2 regions of the Neobacillus sp. plas4 genome follow, and region 1 is predicted to be linked to the other one. Evidence: a T-box and tRNA genes for the amino acid it is inferred to sense, from the RefSeq annotation. Region 1 holds a T-box; the other holds one or more tRNA genes.
The links. A T-box is a leader RNA that pairs with one kind of tRNA and senses whether it is charged. The one in region 1 lies ahead of leuS (leucine--tRNA ligase), so its partner is inferred to be a tRNA-Leu.

Region 2: it encodes a tRNA-Leu, which carries the amino acid that the T-box ahead of leuS (leucine--tRNA ligase) is inferred to sense. The anticodon was not compared.

What each region holds. Positions count from the first base shown of each region.
Region 1 is NZ_CM170152.1:4,774,146-4,781,435, reverse strand. Features, by position in the region: gene AC2TFD_RS24105 (hypothetical protein) at 1-707, shown strand, start outside; gene AC2TFD_RS24100 (NapC/NirT family cytochrome c) at 802-1,326, shown strand; gene AC2TFD_RS24095 (ammonia-forming cytochrome c nitrite reductase subunit c552) at 1,329-2,786, shown strand; gene AC2TFD_RS24090 (hypothetical protein) at 3,042-3,269, shown strand; gene AC2TFD_RS24085 (MDR family MFS transporter) at 3,470-4,663, shown strand; T-box leader at 4,778-4,998, shown strand; gene leuS (leucine--tRNA ligase) at 5,041-7,290, shown strand, end outside.
Region 2 is NZ_CM170152.1:132,880-140,169, reverse strand. Features, by position in the region: rRNA gene rrf (5S ribosomal RNA) at 1-67, opposite strand, end outside; rRNA gene AC2TFD_RS00670 (23S ribosomal RNA) at 147-3,082, opposite strand; rRNA gene AC2TFD_RS00665 (16S ribosomal RNA) at 3,283-4,832, opposite strand; tRNA gene AC2TFD_RS00660 (tRNA-Ala) at 5,086-5,161, opposite strand; tRNA gene AC2TFD_RS00655 (tRNA-Pro) at 5,184-5,260, opposite strand; tRNA gene AC2TFD_RS00650 (tRNA-Arg) at 5,268-5,344, opposite strand; tRNA gene AC2TFD_RS00645 (tRNA-Leu) at 5,372-5,460, opposite strand; tRNA gene AC2TFD_RS00640 (tRNA-Gly) at 5,466-5,540, opposite strand; tRNA gene AC2TFD_RS00635 (tRNA-Leu) at 5,564-5,645, opposite strand; tRNA gene AC2TFD_RS00630 (tRNA-Lys) at 5,706-5,781, opposite strand; tRNA gene AC2TFD_RS00625 (tRNA-Thr) at 5,855-5,930, opposite strand; tRNA gene AC2TFD_RS00620 (tRNA-Val) at 5,967-6,042, opposite strand; rRNA gene rrf (5S ribosomal RNA) at 6,053-6,168, opposite strand; rRNA gene AC2TFD_RS00610 (23S ribosomal RNA) at 6,248-7,290, opposite strand, start outside.

The DNA of each region.
Region 1 (7,290 bases):
TAATGCCGGAATTTGCGTATCATCTGAATGATGTTGAGAAAAATCATCCGCCTCTATTAATTGGATATCAAGGAACACTGCTTAATCAATCCCTTCAGCCGCAAAAAGGACAGATAGAACTGCCGCTTCCAATCGAGGATAAAAACTTTCGAATTGGCTATGTTGCTGATTACTCCAGCGACTTATCGAAGGTGTATGAAATTGAATACATAATCGACCAAGAAAAAGGGACCATTTCCTGGACAACAAGTGAGGAAATTCAACCTAATGAAGTTTATAAATTCGTTGTTGAGTTTTATACAAATAACATAATCGTTGAGGAAGATAGGAAATCAGTAGCTTATCAATTTAAAAGCTTTACGGATATTGGTTTTTTTAATCTTACTTTTACACCACCCATTGGTGCTGCAAAAATAGACCTAAGCCCGGCACCTGAAAAGAATAAGTCTCATGGAGACGAAGAAGGAGTGTACTCCTATAATGTTCAAGGTATGAAAGCGGGGGACGAAAAGAGCATCGTACTTACGTATGAACGCAGTGAAACAAAACCATCCATTGAGTTAATGGAGCAGCAGCCAGAACAAACTGCAGACAATGAAAATAAAAAAAGCCCTGAGATCTTATCAATTGCGGCTATTAGCGGAGTTGGATTAATAGGTGCAGGTGCTTTTACCTTCATCCTTAAAAGAAAAAAAACAAAGAAATAAAGAGGCAAAACCATACTTTGGTTTAGAGTACAATCGTACTTTATTCATAAAAAAGAGAGAGATTGATCCAATACAATGGGAGGTGAAAGGAAGGATGGTAAAGAGAGGTTTTAAAAAATTGTGGGCGATTGATAAGAGGGTATTACTCTTAGGTGCATTATTAGCTGGCGTACTGTTTTCCTTCGGTACAGTGAAAACAATGGCTTACTTGGATTCACCAGGCTTTTGTCAGAACTGTCACACGATGAAGTCAGTTTATACCTCATTTGTCGATTCCACTCATGCAGATTTGCAGTGTAATGATTGCCATTTACCGCATGAAAGCGAGGCAGGGAAGTTATTTTTTAAAGGCCGTGCTGGGATGACTCATATTTATTACAACACCTTAGGTACGGAGGATATACCTGATCGAATTTATGCCACAACACGCACGTTAAGAGTCATCAATGCAAACTGTGCAGATTGTCATAAGAGTACGGTCAGCAATGTTTCACATGACCAAAAGGAAAACTGTATGTCATGTCACAAGACTGTGCCGCATGGAAAAGACTTTAAGGATGATACCTTTGACCAGGCACCAAAGTCTGGCGAATTATTAAAAAATAAGGGAGGATTTTAAGTATGATTAGGTTCCGTAACGGGGCATACCTCCTTCTGATAGCATTGATTCTAATTATTACTGGCTGCAGCAGCAATGAGACTGCGAGTGAGAAAACAGCAAGTGCTAAAGAAGTGAAGGGAACAACTGGCCTATCAAAGGATGAAATAAGTAATGAAGCTTTTAAAAAGCTATTTCCACTACAATACAATAGTTACAAGAAAAATGAAAAAATGGAAGATACCAAATACAATGGTTCTGTAAAACGCAGTAAGTATGATCCTGATAAAGAACCGTTACTGCCAGTTCTTTTTAACGGCTATGGTTTTGCTACTGAATATAATGAAGACCGCGGTCACGTTTATGCACTTGAGGATATTCGGGATGTTAAACGGATTAACGATAAATCAGTTGGTTCCTGTTATACATGTAAATCAACTGCCGTTCCGCAAATGATCGAAGAAATGGGCGATGATTATTGGGGAGCTAATTTCAATCAAGAAATTTGGCCAAAAGGGGAAGCGATGGGTCATTCTCCAATCGGCTGTTCTGACTGTCATGACCCTGAGACAATGGACCTGCGTGTAACTCGTCCAAGCTTTTATAAAGCATTAGAGGCTCAAGGAGTTGATACTTCAAATCCAACGAAAAATGATATGCGCAGCTATGTGTGTGGTCAGTGCCATGTAGAATACCATTTTGCAGCAAATAATAGCGAAGTAACCTTCCCGTGGGATAATGGCTTCAAACCAGAAGAGATGTATGAATACTATAATACCATTGCTAAAGAAAATGGCTTTGAAAAAGACTGGGTTCATAACATATCAGGTGCACCAATGTTGAAATCACAGCACCCTGAATATGAAACACATTCAAGTGGTACTCATGGAAAAGCAAATGTTTCCTGTGCAGATTGCCATATGCCATTTGAGCGTGTAGATGGTAAAAAGAAAATTACTTCACACTACTGGACATCACCGCTTAAAACAATGGATACATCTTGCGGCCAATGCCACGGTGACCGTGATCTAGATAAATTAAAAGACCGTGTGACTGAAATCCAAGATGCAAACGTAAGTGCCTTACATGAAGCACAGGATATCTCTACCACAGCTCACTATTACATTAATAAGATGATTACATCCGGAGTCAGCCCAGAAAAGATTAAGCAGGCTCAGGAATTCGTTCGGAAAGGTCAATGGTTCTGGGATATTATTGCAGCGGAGAACTCTTCAGGATTCCATAACCCACAAGGTTCAATGGATTCATTAAGAGAGTCAGTTGTACAATCTAACAATGCAATACGCCTTGCGACAGAAGAGTTAGTGAAAAAAGGTGTCAGCATTGAAGAGCTTAATACCGAAATTGAAAAAGCGAAAACTGCTGTACAAGCTGAAAGTGTGAATGAAAAGAAAAAGGATCATGCTATAAACAGCTACTTTCCAGCACAGCAGCCAGCAGTCCCTGCAGTAAAAAAATAGACCCTTTTGATCAACAAACTTAACCGTCCCGTTAAGAAGGATTAAGAAAAGTTGAGAAAGAGTCCATAAAGTTGAGGGAAAACACCACTTCCACAATGGAAGTGCTGTTTTCTTTTTTTTATTGTGGCAAATTTATGGTGATGTGTTAATTTGCTAAGCTTTTTTAAGCCCGAGTTGGTCTAAATCAATCGTTCATGAAATATTTTATAGGGAGATTCTAATCTGTGTATTTCATATGAATGGAGAGACGTGCATATGTTTGTTGTCCATTTTTTTGAAAATAAAAATGAGCTTTTAAACCAACTTCTTAGACAGGTGCCTGCTGAAGGTGATGATGTTGTAATAAAGGGGCGCAAAGGAAAGGTAACAAGCGTTACCAATATTGACGAAAACCATATTCATGTGCAGCTCTTTTTTGAGAAACTTAAGGTAGTTAATAAAGGTAAAGCTGTAGTGGATACTTCTAAAAAGAAAAAACGGTAATCATAATTGAGCCTTCAACAAGGAAAAACGAATTAGCGATAACCATGAAATTTATTAACTTAGTATTCACGAAAAAGTCTCGTTAAATCGAGGCTTTTTTTCATTTTTACAACAATTCCTAAAGGCATTGCGCGGAATCTGGAATGGGAATACAATGTTCTTTTGGAACTCGAAATAAGTTAATGTTAGGAGCGTTTTTCATGCCGCGTGCCTTATGGCTTTTAATTATTGGGATGGCAGTAAATGTAACGGGCTCTTCTTTTTTATGGCCGTTAAATACCATCTATATTCATGATCATTTAGGGAAATCGTTAACAGTGGCTGGAGTTGTACTAATGCTAAACGCTGGTGCGACTGTTATTGGTAACTTATTCGGTGGCACGCTTTTTGATAAAATCGGCGGCTATAAATCAATCCTTCTAGGAATCTGGATCTCGCTTTTAGCTCTAATTGGATTAACGTTCTGGCATGGCTGGCCAGCATATATCATCTTTTTAACCATCATAGGTTTTGGATCAGGCATTGTTTTTCCTGCAATGTTTGCAATGGCAGGAAGTGTCTGGATAGAGGGCGGACGGAAGGCCTTTAATGCTATTTATGTAGCCCAAAACCTTGGAGTGGCCATTGGGGCTTCCCTGGGTGGCTTTGTTGCAGACTATTCATTTCAGCTGATTTTCCTTGCGAATACAATTATGTACGTCATCTTTTTCATAATCGCTGTTTTTGGTTATAGAAATATCGCAACAGTACCAGTAAAGCAAGCAAAAACAAAGGATCAGTCAGTAGTAAAAAGTCGAATCAATCTGCAGGCTTTGCTTATTTTATGTTCAGGTTATGCGTTGTGCTGGGTTGCGTATGTTCAATGGACGACTACCATTTCATCTTATACACAGGAAATCAATATTTCACTAACGCAATATAGTTTTTTGTGGACGATAAACGGGGCATTAATTGTCCTTGGACAGCCAATTTTAAATAAAGTATTGAAGCATCTTTCTGAGTCACTCAAGGTACAAATTCTTATTGGAATCGGCTTTTTTATCGTATCATTTTTAATTGTAGGAAAAGTAACTGTCTTTACGGGCTTCCTTGTAGCGATGATTATATTAACCATTGGTGAAATGTTTATTTGGCCGGCAGTACCGACGATTGCCTTTGAACTAGCACCTAAGGGACGAGAAGGATTCTATCAAGGGATCGTTAACAGTACTGCTACTGGAGGAAGAATGGTTGGACCATTGCTTGGTGGAGTGCTTGTTGATTTATACAGCATGTCAGCACTATTCTTCATTTTAATAGGCTTATTCTTCATTGCTATTGTTACAACTCTAACGTATGATAGGATTTTAAAATCAGAAAAAAAATTATCAAACATAAATTTACCGGTCTCATGACGAGTCCGGTTTCTTATGTTTAAAAAATAATTCATATGGTCAAACTGTTTTATGTGAATGTTACTTGCATACTAACGGGAAATTTAATACAATAACCGTAATACTTTTATATATGAAAAGACAGTGAGTAGGAGTAGTAATGATTCATATCCGTTTCTAGAGAGTTGACGGCTGGTGGAAGTCAACACGGTACATCATGAACTCGCCTATGAGTTGCAAACATGAAACCAGTAATGTTTGCCGTTTGCCGCGTTAAGGTGAATGAAGCGAGTGTTTACAACACTAATGTGGGTGGTACCGCGGGAAGATACATAGATAATCCTCTCGTCCCTTTTGGGATGAGGGGTTTTTTTAATTTTTTTTAGGAGGCAACACTTATGAGTTTCGATCATCAGCATATCGAGAAGAAGTGGCAAAAGAAATGGGAAGAAGAAAAAACGTTTAAGACAAGTGAAGAATTTGATAAACAAAAATTTTACGCATTAGACATGTTTCCATATCCATCAGGTGCTGGACTGCATGTAGGACACCCTGAAGGCTATACCGCTACAGATATTCTTGCACGATTAAAAAGAATGCAAGGATACAATGTGCTACATCCAATGGGCTGGGATGCTTTTGGTTTGCCGGCAGAGCAATATGCATTAGATACTGGGAACGACCCTGCGGAGTTCACTGAGAAGAATATCAATACGTTCCGCAGACAAATTAAATCATTAGGTTTTTCATACGATTGGGATCGCGAAGTAAATACAACCGACCCAGAATACTATAAGTGGACTCAATGGATCTTCTTAAAGTTATGGGAAAAGGGTCTAGCCTATATCGATGAAGTAGCTGTGAACTGGTGTCCTGCTTTAGGTACCGTTTTAGCAAATGAAGAAGTAATCGATGGCAAGAGTGAGCGCGGCGGACATCCGGTTGAACGCCGGCCTATGAAGCAGTGGATGTTAAAAATTACGGCTTATGGAGATCGTTTACTTCAGGACTTAGAAGAACTTGACTGGCCAGAGAGTCTAAAAGAAATGCAGCGTAACTGGATCGGCCGTTCCGAAGGTGCTGAAGTCACGTTTGCTATTGATGGACATAATGAAACGTTTACCGTATTTACCACCCGTCCTGATACTCTATTTGGTGCCACTTATGCCGTTCTTGCACCAGAGCATTCTTTTGTGGATAAAATTACAACAGCACAGCAGCGTGATGCGGTAGAAGCTTATTTAGACAAAGTGAAGACGAAGAGTGATCTTGAACGAACTGACTTAGCGAAGGAAAAGACTGGCGTATTTACTGGTGCTTATGCGATCAATCCGGCAAACGGCAAAAAGATACCAATCTGGATTGCGGATTATGTATTGGTCAGTTATGGTACTGGAGCAATCATGGCCGTACCAGCACATGATGAACGCGACTATGAGTTCGCGAAACAATTTGATCTAGAAATTATTCCTGTTGTTGCGGGCGGCGACGTTGAAACAGAAGCCTACACAGGAGACGGTGAACATATTAATTCTGAATTCTTAAATGGTTTGAATAAAGAGGAAGCCATCACAAGGATGATTTCTTGGTTAGAAGAAAAGGGGATTGGAACGAAAAAGGTAACGTTCCGTCTGCGTGATTGGCTGTTCAGCCGTCAGCGTTATTGGGGTGAGCCAATTCCAATTATCCATTGGGAAGATGGTACAATGACAGCAGTTCCTGAGGACCAGCTGCCATTAACTTTACCGAAAACAAAGAACATCAAACCTTCCGGAACAGGAGAATCACCTCTTGCAGTAATTGAGGACTGGGTAAATGTCGTTGATCCAGAAACAGGCAAGAAGGGGCGTCGTGAAACGAATACCATGCCGCAATGGGCGGGAAGCTGCTGGTATTATTTACGGTATATTGATCCTAATAATGATCAAGCACTTGCTTCACCGGAAAAATTAAAGCACTGGCTACCAGTAGATGTATACATTGGCGGTGCAGAGCATGCCGTTCTTCACTTGTTATACGCACGTTTCTGGCATAAAGTCTTGTATGATATTGGTGTGGTCCACACGAAGGAACCATTCCAAAAGCTTTTCAACCAAGGAATGATTTTAGGAGAAAATAATGAAAAAATGAGTAAATCAAAAGGAAATGTAGTCAATCCTGATGATATTGTTGACAGCCATGGTGCCGACACACTTCGTTTATATGAAATGTTTATGGGCCCATTAGACGCTTCCATTGCTTGGTCAACAAACGGCCTTGACGGTTCTCGTCGTTTCTTAGATCGTATTTGGCGTTTGATGGTCGAGGAAAATGGAGAGTTAAATCCAAAAATCCAAGAAAATGAAGAAGCCTCAAATTTAGAAAAAGTTTATCACCAAACAGTGAAAAAGGTAACAGAGGATTACGAAGGCTTGAGATTTAATACTGCAATATCACAAATGATGGTATTTATCAATGAAGCCTATAAAGCAACGGTTCTTCCAAAACAGTATATGGAAGGGTTTGTTAAAATGCTTGCTCCTGTTGCACCGCATCTTGCCGAAGAACTTTGGGAGAAATTGGGCCATAGCGGAACTACAATTTCCTATGAAACTTGGCCGGCATATGATGAAGCGAAACTAGTGGATGATGAAGTTGAGATTGTAATT
Region 2 (7,290 bases), 1.5 Mb from region 1:
CGCTGAGAAGCTTAACTTCCGTGTTCGGTATGGGAACGGGTGTGACCTTCTCGCTATTGCTGCCAGACTATTTAATTGAGGTTCATTCCCTCAAAACTAGATAATGTCAGAAGAAGTTTAGTAAAAACGAGTTCATCTTTTAAAAATTGGTTAAGTCCTCGAACGATTAGTATCAGTCAGCTCCACACGTCACCGCGCTTCCACCTCTGACCTATCAACCTGATCATCTTTCAGGGTTCTTACTAGCTTGACGCTATGGGAAATCTCATCTTGAGGGGGGCTTCATGCTTAGATGCTTTCAGCACTTATCCCGTCCGCACATAGCTACCCAGCGATGCCTTTGGCAAGACAACTGGTACACCAGCGGTGCGTCCATCCCGGTCCTCTCGTACTAAGGACAGCTCCTCTCAAATTTCCTGCGCCCACGACGGATAGGGACCGAACTGTCTCACGACGTTCTGAACCCAGCTCGCGTACCGCTTTAATGGGCGAACAGCCCAACCCTTGGGACCGACTACAGCCCCAGGATGCGATGAGCCGACATCGAGGTGCCAAACCTCCCCGTCGATGTGGACTCTTGGGGGAGATAAGCCTGTTATCCCCGGGGTAGCTTTTATCCGTTGAGCGATGGCCCTTCCATGCGGAACCACCGGATCACTAAGCCCGACTTTCGTCCCTGCTCGACTTGTAGGTCTCGCAGTCAAGCTCCCTTGTGCCTTTACACTCTGCGAATGATTTCCAACCATTCTGAGGGAACCTTTGGGCGCCTCCGTTACTCTTTAGGAGGCGACCGCCCCAGTCAAACTGCCCACCTGACACTGTCTCCCACCCCGATCAGGGGTGAGGGTTAGAATTTCAATACAGCCAGGGTAGTATCCCACCGACGCCTCCACCGAAGCTGGCGCTCCGGCTTCTCAGGCTCCTACCTATCCTGTACAAGCTGTACCAAAATTCAATATCAGGCTACAGTAAAGCTCCACGGGGTCTTTCCGTCCTGTCGCGGGTAACCTGCATCTTCACAGGTAGTATAATTTCACCGAGTCTCTCGTTGAGACAGTGCCCAGATCGTTACGCCTTTCGTGCGGGTCGGAACTTACCCGACAAGGAATTTCGCTACCTTAGGACCGTTATAGTTACGGCCGCCGTTTACTGGGGCTTCGATTCAGAGCTTCGCTTAGAGCTAACCCCTCCTCTTAACCTTCCAGCACCGGGCAGGCGTCAGCCCCTATACTTCGCCTTGCGGCTTCGCAGAGACCTGTGTTTTTGCTAAACAGTCGCCTGGGCCTATTCACTGCGGCTCTTCGAGGCTATTCACCTCAAAAAGCACCCCTTCTCCCGAAGTTACGGGGTCATTTTGCCGAGTTCCTTAACGAGAGTTCTCTCGCTCACCTTAGGATTCTCTCCTCGCCTACCTGTGTCGGTTTGCGGTACGGGCACCTTTTATCTCGCTAGAGGCTTTTCTTGGCAGTGTGGAATCAGGAACTTCGGTACTATATTTCCCTCGGCATCACAGCTCAGCCTTACGGTGAACGGATTTTCCTATTCACCAGCCTACCTGCTTACACGCACATATCCAACAGTGCGCTTACCCTATCCTCCTGCGTCCCCCCATCACTCAAACGATAAAGAGGTGGTACAGGAATATCAACCTGTTGTCCATCGCCTACGCCTTTCGGCCTCGGCTTAGGTCCCGACTAACCCTGAGAGGACGAGCCTTCCTCAGGAAACCTTAGGCATACGGTGGATGGGATTCTCACCCATCTTTCGCTACTCATACCGGCATTCTCACTTCTAAGCGCTCCACCAGTCCTTACGGTCTAGCTTCAACGCCCTTAGAACGCTCTCCTACCACTGACATCGTAGATGTCAATCCACAGCTTCGGTGTTACGTTTAGCCCCGGTACATTTTCGGCGCAGAGTCACTCGACCAGTGAGCTATTACGCACTCTTTAAATGGTGGCTGCTTCTAAGCCAACATCCTGGTTGTCTAAGCAACTCCACATCCTTTTCCACTTAACGTAAACTTTGGGACCTTAGCTGGTGGTCTGGGCTGTTTCCCTTTTGACTACGGATCTTATCACTCGCAGTCTGACTCCCACGGATAAGTCTTTGGCATTCGGAGTTTGTCTGAATTCGGTAACCCGATGAGGGCCCCTAGTCCAAACAGTGCTCTACCTCCAAGACTCTTACAACGTGAGGCTAGCCCTAAAGCTATTTCGGAGAGAACCAGCTATCTCCAAGTTCGATTGGAATTTCTCCGCTACCCACACCTCATCCCCGCACTTTTCAACGTGCGTGGGTTCGGGCCTCCATCCAGTGTTACCTGGACTTCACCCTGGACATGGGTAGATCACCTGGTTTCGGGTCTACGACCACATACTTATTCGCCCTATTCAGACTCGCTTTCGCTGCGGCTCCGTCTCTTCAACTTAACCTTGCATGGGATCGTAACTCGCCGGTTCATTCTACAAAAGGCACGCCATCACCCATGAACGGGCTCTGACTACTTGTAGGCACACGGTTTCAGGATCTATTTCACTCCCCTTCCGGGGTGCTTTTCACCTTTCCCTCACGGTACTGGTTCACTATCGGTCACTAGGGAGTATTTAGCCTTGGGAGATGGTCCTCCCAGCTTCCGACCGGATTTCTCGTGTCCGGCCGTACTCAGGATCCACTCAGGAGGGAACGAAGTTTCAACTACAGGGTTTTTACCTTCTATGACGGGCCTTTCCAGACCGCTTCATCTACCCCGTTCCTTTGTAACTCCATGTTGAGTGTCCTACAACCCCAAGAGGCAAGCCTCTTGGTTTGGGCTATGTCCCGTTTCGCTCGCCGCTACTCAGGGAATCGCGTTTGCTTTCTCTTCCTCCGGGTACTTAGATGTTTCAGTTCCCCGGGTCTGCCTTCAATACCCTATGTATTCAGGTAAAGATACTGCTCCATTACGAGCAGTGGGTTCCCCCATTCGGAAATCTCCGGATCAAAGCTTACTTACAGCTCCCCGAAGCATATCGGTGTTAGTCCCGTCCTTCATCGGCTCCTAGTGCCAAGGCATCCACCGTGCGCCCTTTCTAACTTAACCTAAATGGTTATTCTCTTAATTTAATAAGAGAGAAAAACTAAAATGGCAATTCACTCGGTTTTTACTTGGTTTCTTCTTCTTACGATTATCTAGTTTTCAAAGAACGATTAAAAAAAGCTTTGAGAGAATTGTACTCTCAAAACTAAACAAACAAGTAACAGTCAACGTTTATCAGTCCACAAGGACTGTATATTCCTTAGAAAGGAGGTGATCCAGCCGCACCTTCCGATACGGCTACCTTGTTACGACTTCACCCCAATCATCTGTCCCACCTTAGGCGGCTGGCTCCTTACGGTTACCCCACCGACTTCGGGTGTTACAAACTCTCGTGGTGTGACGGGCGGTGTGTACAAGGCCCGGGAACGTATTCACCGCGGCATGCTGATCCGCGATTACTAGCGATTCCGGCTTCATGTAGGCGAGTTGCAGCCTACAATCCGAACTGAGAATGGTTTTATGGGATTGGCTAAACCTCGCGGTCTTGCAGCCCTTTGTACCATCCATTGTAGCACGTGTGTAGCCCAGGTCATAAGGGGCATGATGATTTGACGTCATCCCCACCTTCCTCCGGTTTGTCACCGGCAGTCTCCTTAGAGTGCCCAACTGAATGCTGGCAACTAAGAACAAGGGTTGCGCTCGTTGCGGGACTTAACCCAACATCTCACGACACGAGCTGACGACAACCATGCACCACCTGTCACTCTGTCCCCCGAAGGGGAAAGTCCTATCTCTAGGAGTGTCAGAGGATGTCAAGACCTGGTAAGGTTCTTCGCGTTGCTTCGAATTAAACCACATGCTCCACCGCTTGTGCGGGCCCCCGTCAATTCCTTTGAGTTTCAGCCTTGCGGCCGTACTCCCCAGGCGGAGTGCTTAATGCGTTAGCTGCAGCACTAAAGGGCGGAAACCCTCTAACACTTAGCACTCATCGTTTACGGCGTGGACTACCAGGGTATCTAATCCTGTTTGCTCCCCACGCTTTCGCGCCTCAGCGTCAGTTACAGACCAGAAAGCCGCCTTCGCCACTGGTGTTCCTCCACATCTCTACGCATTTCACCGCTACACGTGGAATTCCGCTTTCCTCTTCTGTACTCAAGTCCCCCAGTTTCCAATGACCCTCCACGGTTGAGCCGTGGGCTTTCACATCAGACTTAAAGGACCGCCTGCGCGCGCTTTACGCCCAATAATTCCGGACAACGCTTGCCACCTACGTATTACCGCGGCTGCTGGCACGTAGTTAGCCGTGGCTTTCTGGTTAGGTACCGTCAAGGTACCGGCAGTTACTCCGGTACTTGTTCTTCCCTAACAACAGAGCTTTACGACCCGAAGGCCTTCATCGCTCACGCGGCGTTGCTCCGTCAGACTTTCGTCCATTGCGGAAGATTCCCTACTGCTGCCTCCCGTAGGAGTCTGGGCCGTGTCTCAGTCCCAGTGTGGCCGATCACCCTCTCAGGTCGGCTACGCATCGTCGCCTTGGTGAGCCGTTACCTCACCAACTAGCTAATGCGCCGCGGGCCCATCTGTAAGTGTCAGCGTAAACCGACTTTCAGCTTCCCCTCATGAGAGGGAAAGAATTATCCGGTATTAGCACCGGTTTCCCGGTGTTATCCCAGTCTTACAGGCAGGTTGCCCACGTGTTACTCACCCGTCCGCCGCTAATCAAGAGGTGCAAGCACCTCTTGATTCGCTCGACTTGCATGTATTAGGCACGCCGCCAGCGTTCGTCCTGAGCCAGGATCAAACTCTCCAAGAAAGTTGATATAGCTCATTTGTTACGTTGGCTTAGCTTTTTTTAAAAAACTAAAAAATTGTTTGTTGACGTTATTGTTTGTTTAGTTTTCAAAGAACAAAGCTACTTCATTGAATCGCTTCTTCTCATTATAAGTTCAGCGAACAATTCTTGTTTGTCGCTCAAGACGACTTTATTATCTTACCAAGTTATTAACCTAAAGTCAATAACTTTATTCAAAATTTATTATCTAATTTCACTAGAGTGAAATTAACCTTGGTGGAGCCTAGCGGGATCGAACCGCTGACCTCCTGCGTGCAAAGCAGGCGCTCTCCCAGCTGAGCTAAGGCCCCAAATTTTATTATAGTAAAAGAATGGTCGGGAAGACAGGATTCGAACCTGCGACCCCTTGGTCCCAAACCAAGTGCTCTACCAAGCTGAGCTACTTCCCGCAAAATATGGCGCGCCCGAAAGGAGTCGAACCCATAACCTTCTGATCCGTAGTCAGACACTCTATCCAATTGAGCTACGGGCGCATATAAACCTATTTTACATGTTAAAAATGGTGCCGAGGACCGGAATCGAACCGGTACGGTAGTCACCTACCGCAGGATTTTAAGTCCTGTGCGTCTGCCAGTTCCGCCACCCCGGCAATAATGGAGCGGAAGACGGGATTCGAACCCGCGACCCCCACCTTGGCAAGGTGGTGTTCTACCACTGAACTACTTCCGCATTATAATAGTAAAAAGCATAAGTGCGGGTGAAGGGAGTCGAACCCCCACGCCTTGCGGCGCCAGATCCTAAGTCTGGTGCGTCTGCCAATTCCGCCACACCCGCATATTGTGATTTTTTTGCTGCCGCAAATGGAAAGTTATCTTCGCGTTAGCGAAAAAACTTTGGTGAGCCATGAAGGACTCGAACCTTCGACCCTCTGATTAAAAGTCAGATGCTCTACCAACTGAGCTAATGGCTCGTACGAATACAATCCCCTAATTTTTGTTAAGGAAAAGTTGAAATCGTCAGATGTCTTTCCTGCTAAAAAAGCATGGTGCCGGCGAGAGGACTTGAACCCCCAACCTACTGATTACAAGTCAGTTGCTCTACCAATTGAGCTACCCCGGCATATATTGAAGATTATCTTCTCTATGTGAATAAATATGGTGGAGGATGACGGGATCGAACCGCCGACCCTCTGCTTGTAAGGCAGATGCTCTCCCAGCTGAGCTAATCCTCCATATAATACAGCCTGGCAACGTCCTACTCTCACAGGGACAAAGTCCCAACTACCATCGGCGCTGAGAAGCTTAACTTCCGTGTTCGGTATGGGAACGGGTGTGACCTTCTCGCCATTGCTGCCAGACTATTTAATTGAGGTTCATTCCCTCAAAACTAGATAATGTCAGAAGAAGTTTAGTAAAAACGAGTTCATCTTTTAAAAATTGGTTAAGTCCTCGAACGATTAGTATCAGTCAGCTCCACACGTCACCGCGCTTCCACCTCTGACCTATCAACCTGATCATCTTTCAGGGTTCTTACTAGCTTGACGCTATGGGAAATCTCATCTTGAGGGGGGCTTCATGCTTAGATGCTTTCAGCACTTATCCCGTCCGCACATAGCTACCCAGCGATGCCTTTGGCAAGACAACTGGTACACCAGCGGTGCGTCCATCCCGGTCCTCTCGTACTAAGGACAGCTCCTCTCAAATTTCCTGCGCCCACGACGGATAGGGACCGAACTGTCTCACGACGTTCTGAACCCAGCTCGCGTACCGCTTTAATGGGCGAACAGCCCAACCCTTGGGACCGACTACAGCCCCAGGATGCGATGAGCCGACATCGAGGTGCCAAACCTCCCCGTCGATGTGGACTCTTGGGGGAGATAAGCCTGTTATCCCCGGGGTAGCTTTTATCCGTTGAGCGATGGCCCTTCCATGCGGAACCACCGGATCACTAAGCCCGACTTTCGTCCCTGCTCGACTTGTAGGTCTCGCAGTCAAGCTCCCTTGTGCCTTTACACTCTGCGAATGATTTCCAACCATTCTGAGGGAACCTTTGGGCGCCTCCGTTACTCTTTAGGAGGCGACCGCCCCAGTCAAACTGCCCACCTGACACTGTCTCCCACCCCGATCAGGGGTGAGGGTTAGAATTTCAATACAGCCAGGGTAGTATCCCACCGACGCCTCCACCGAAGCTGGCGCTCCGGCTTCTCAGGCTCCTACCTATCCTGTACAAGCTGTACCAAAATTCAATATCAGGCTACAGTAAAGCTCCACGGGGTCTTTCCGTCCTGTCGCGGGTAACCTGCATCTTCACAGGTAGTATAATTTCACCGAGTCTCTCGTTGAGACAGTGCCCAGATCGTTACGCCTTTCGTGCGGGTCGGAACTTACCCGACAAGGAATTTCGCTACCTTAGGACCGTTATAGTTACGGCCGCCGTTTACTGGGGCTTCGATTCAGAGCTTCGCTTAGAGCTAACCCCT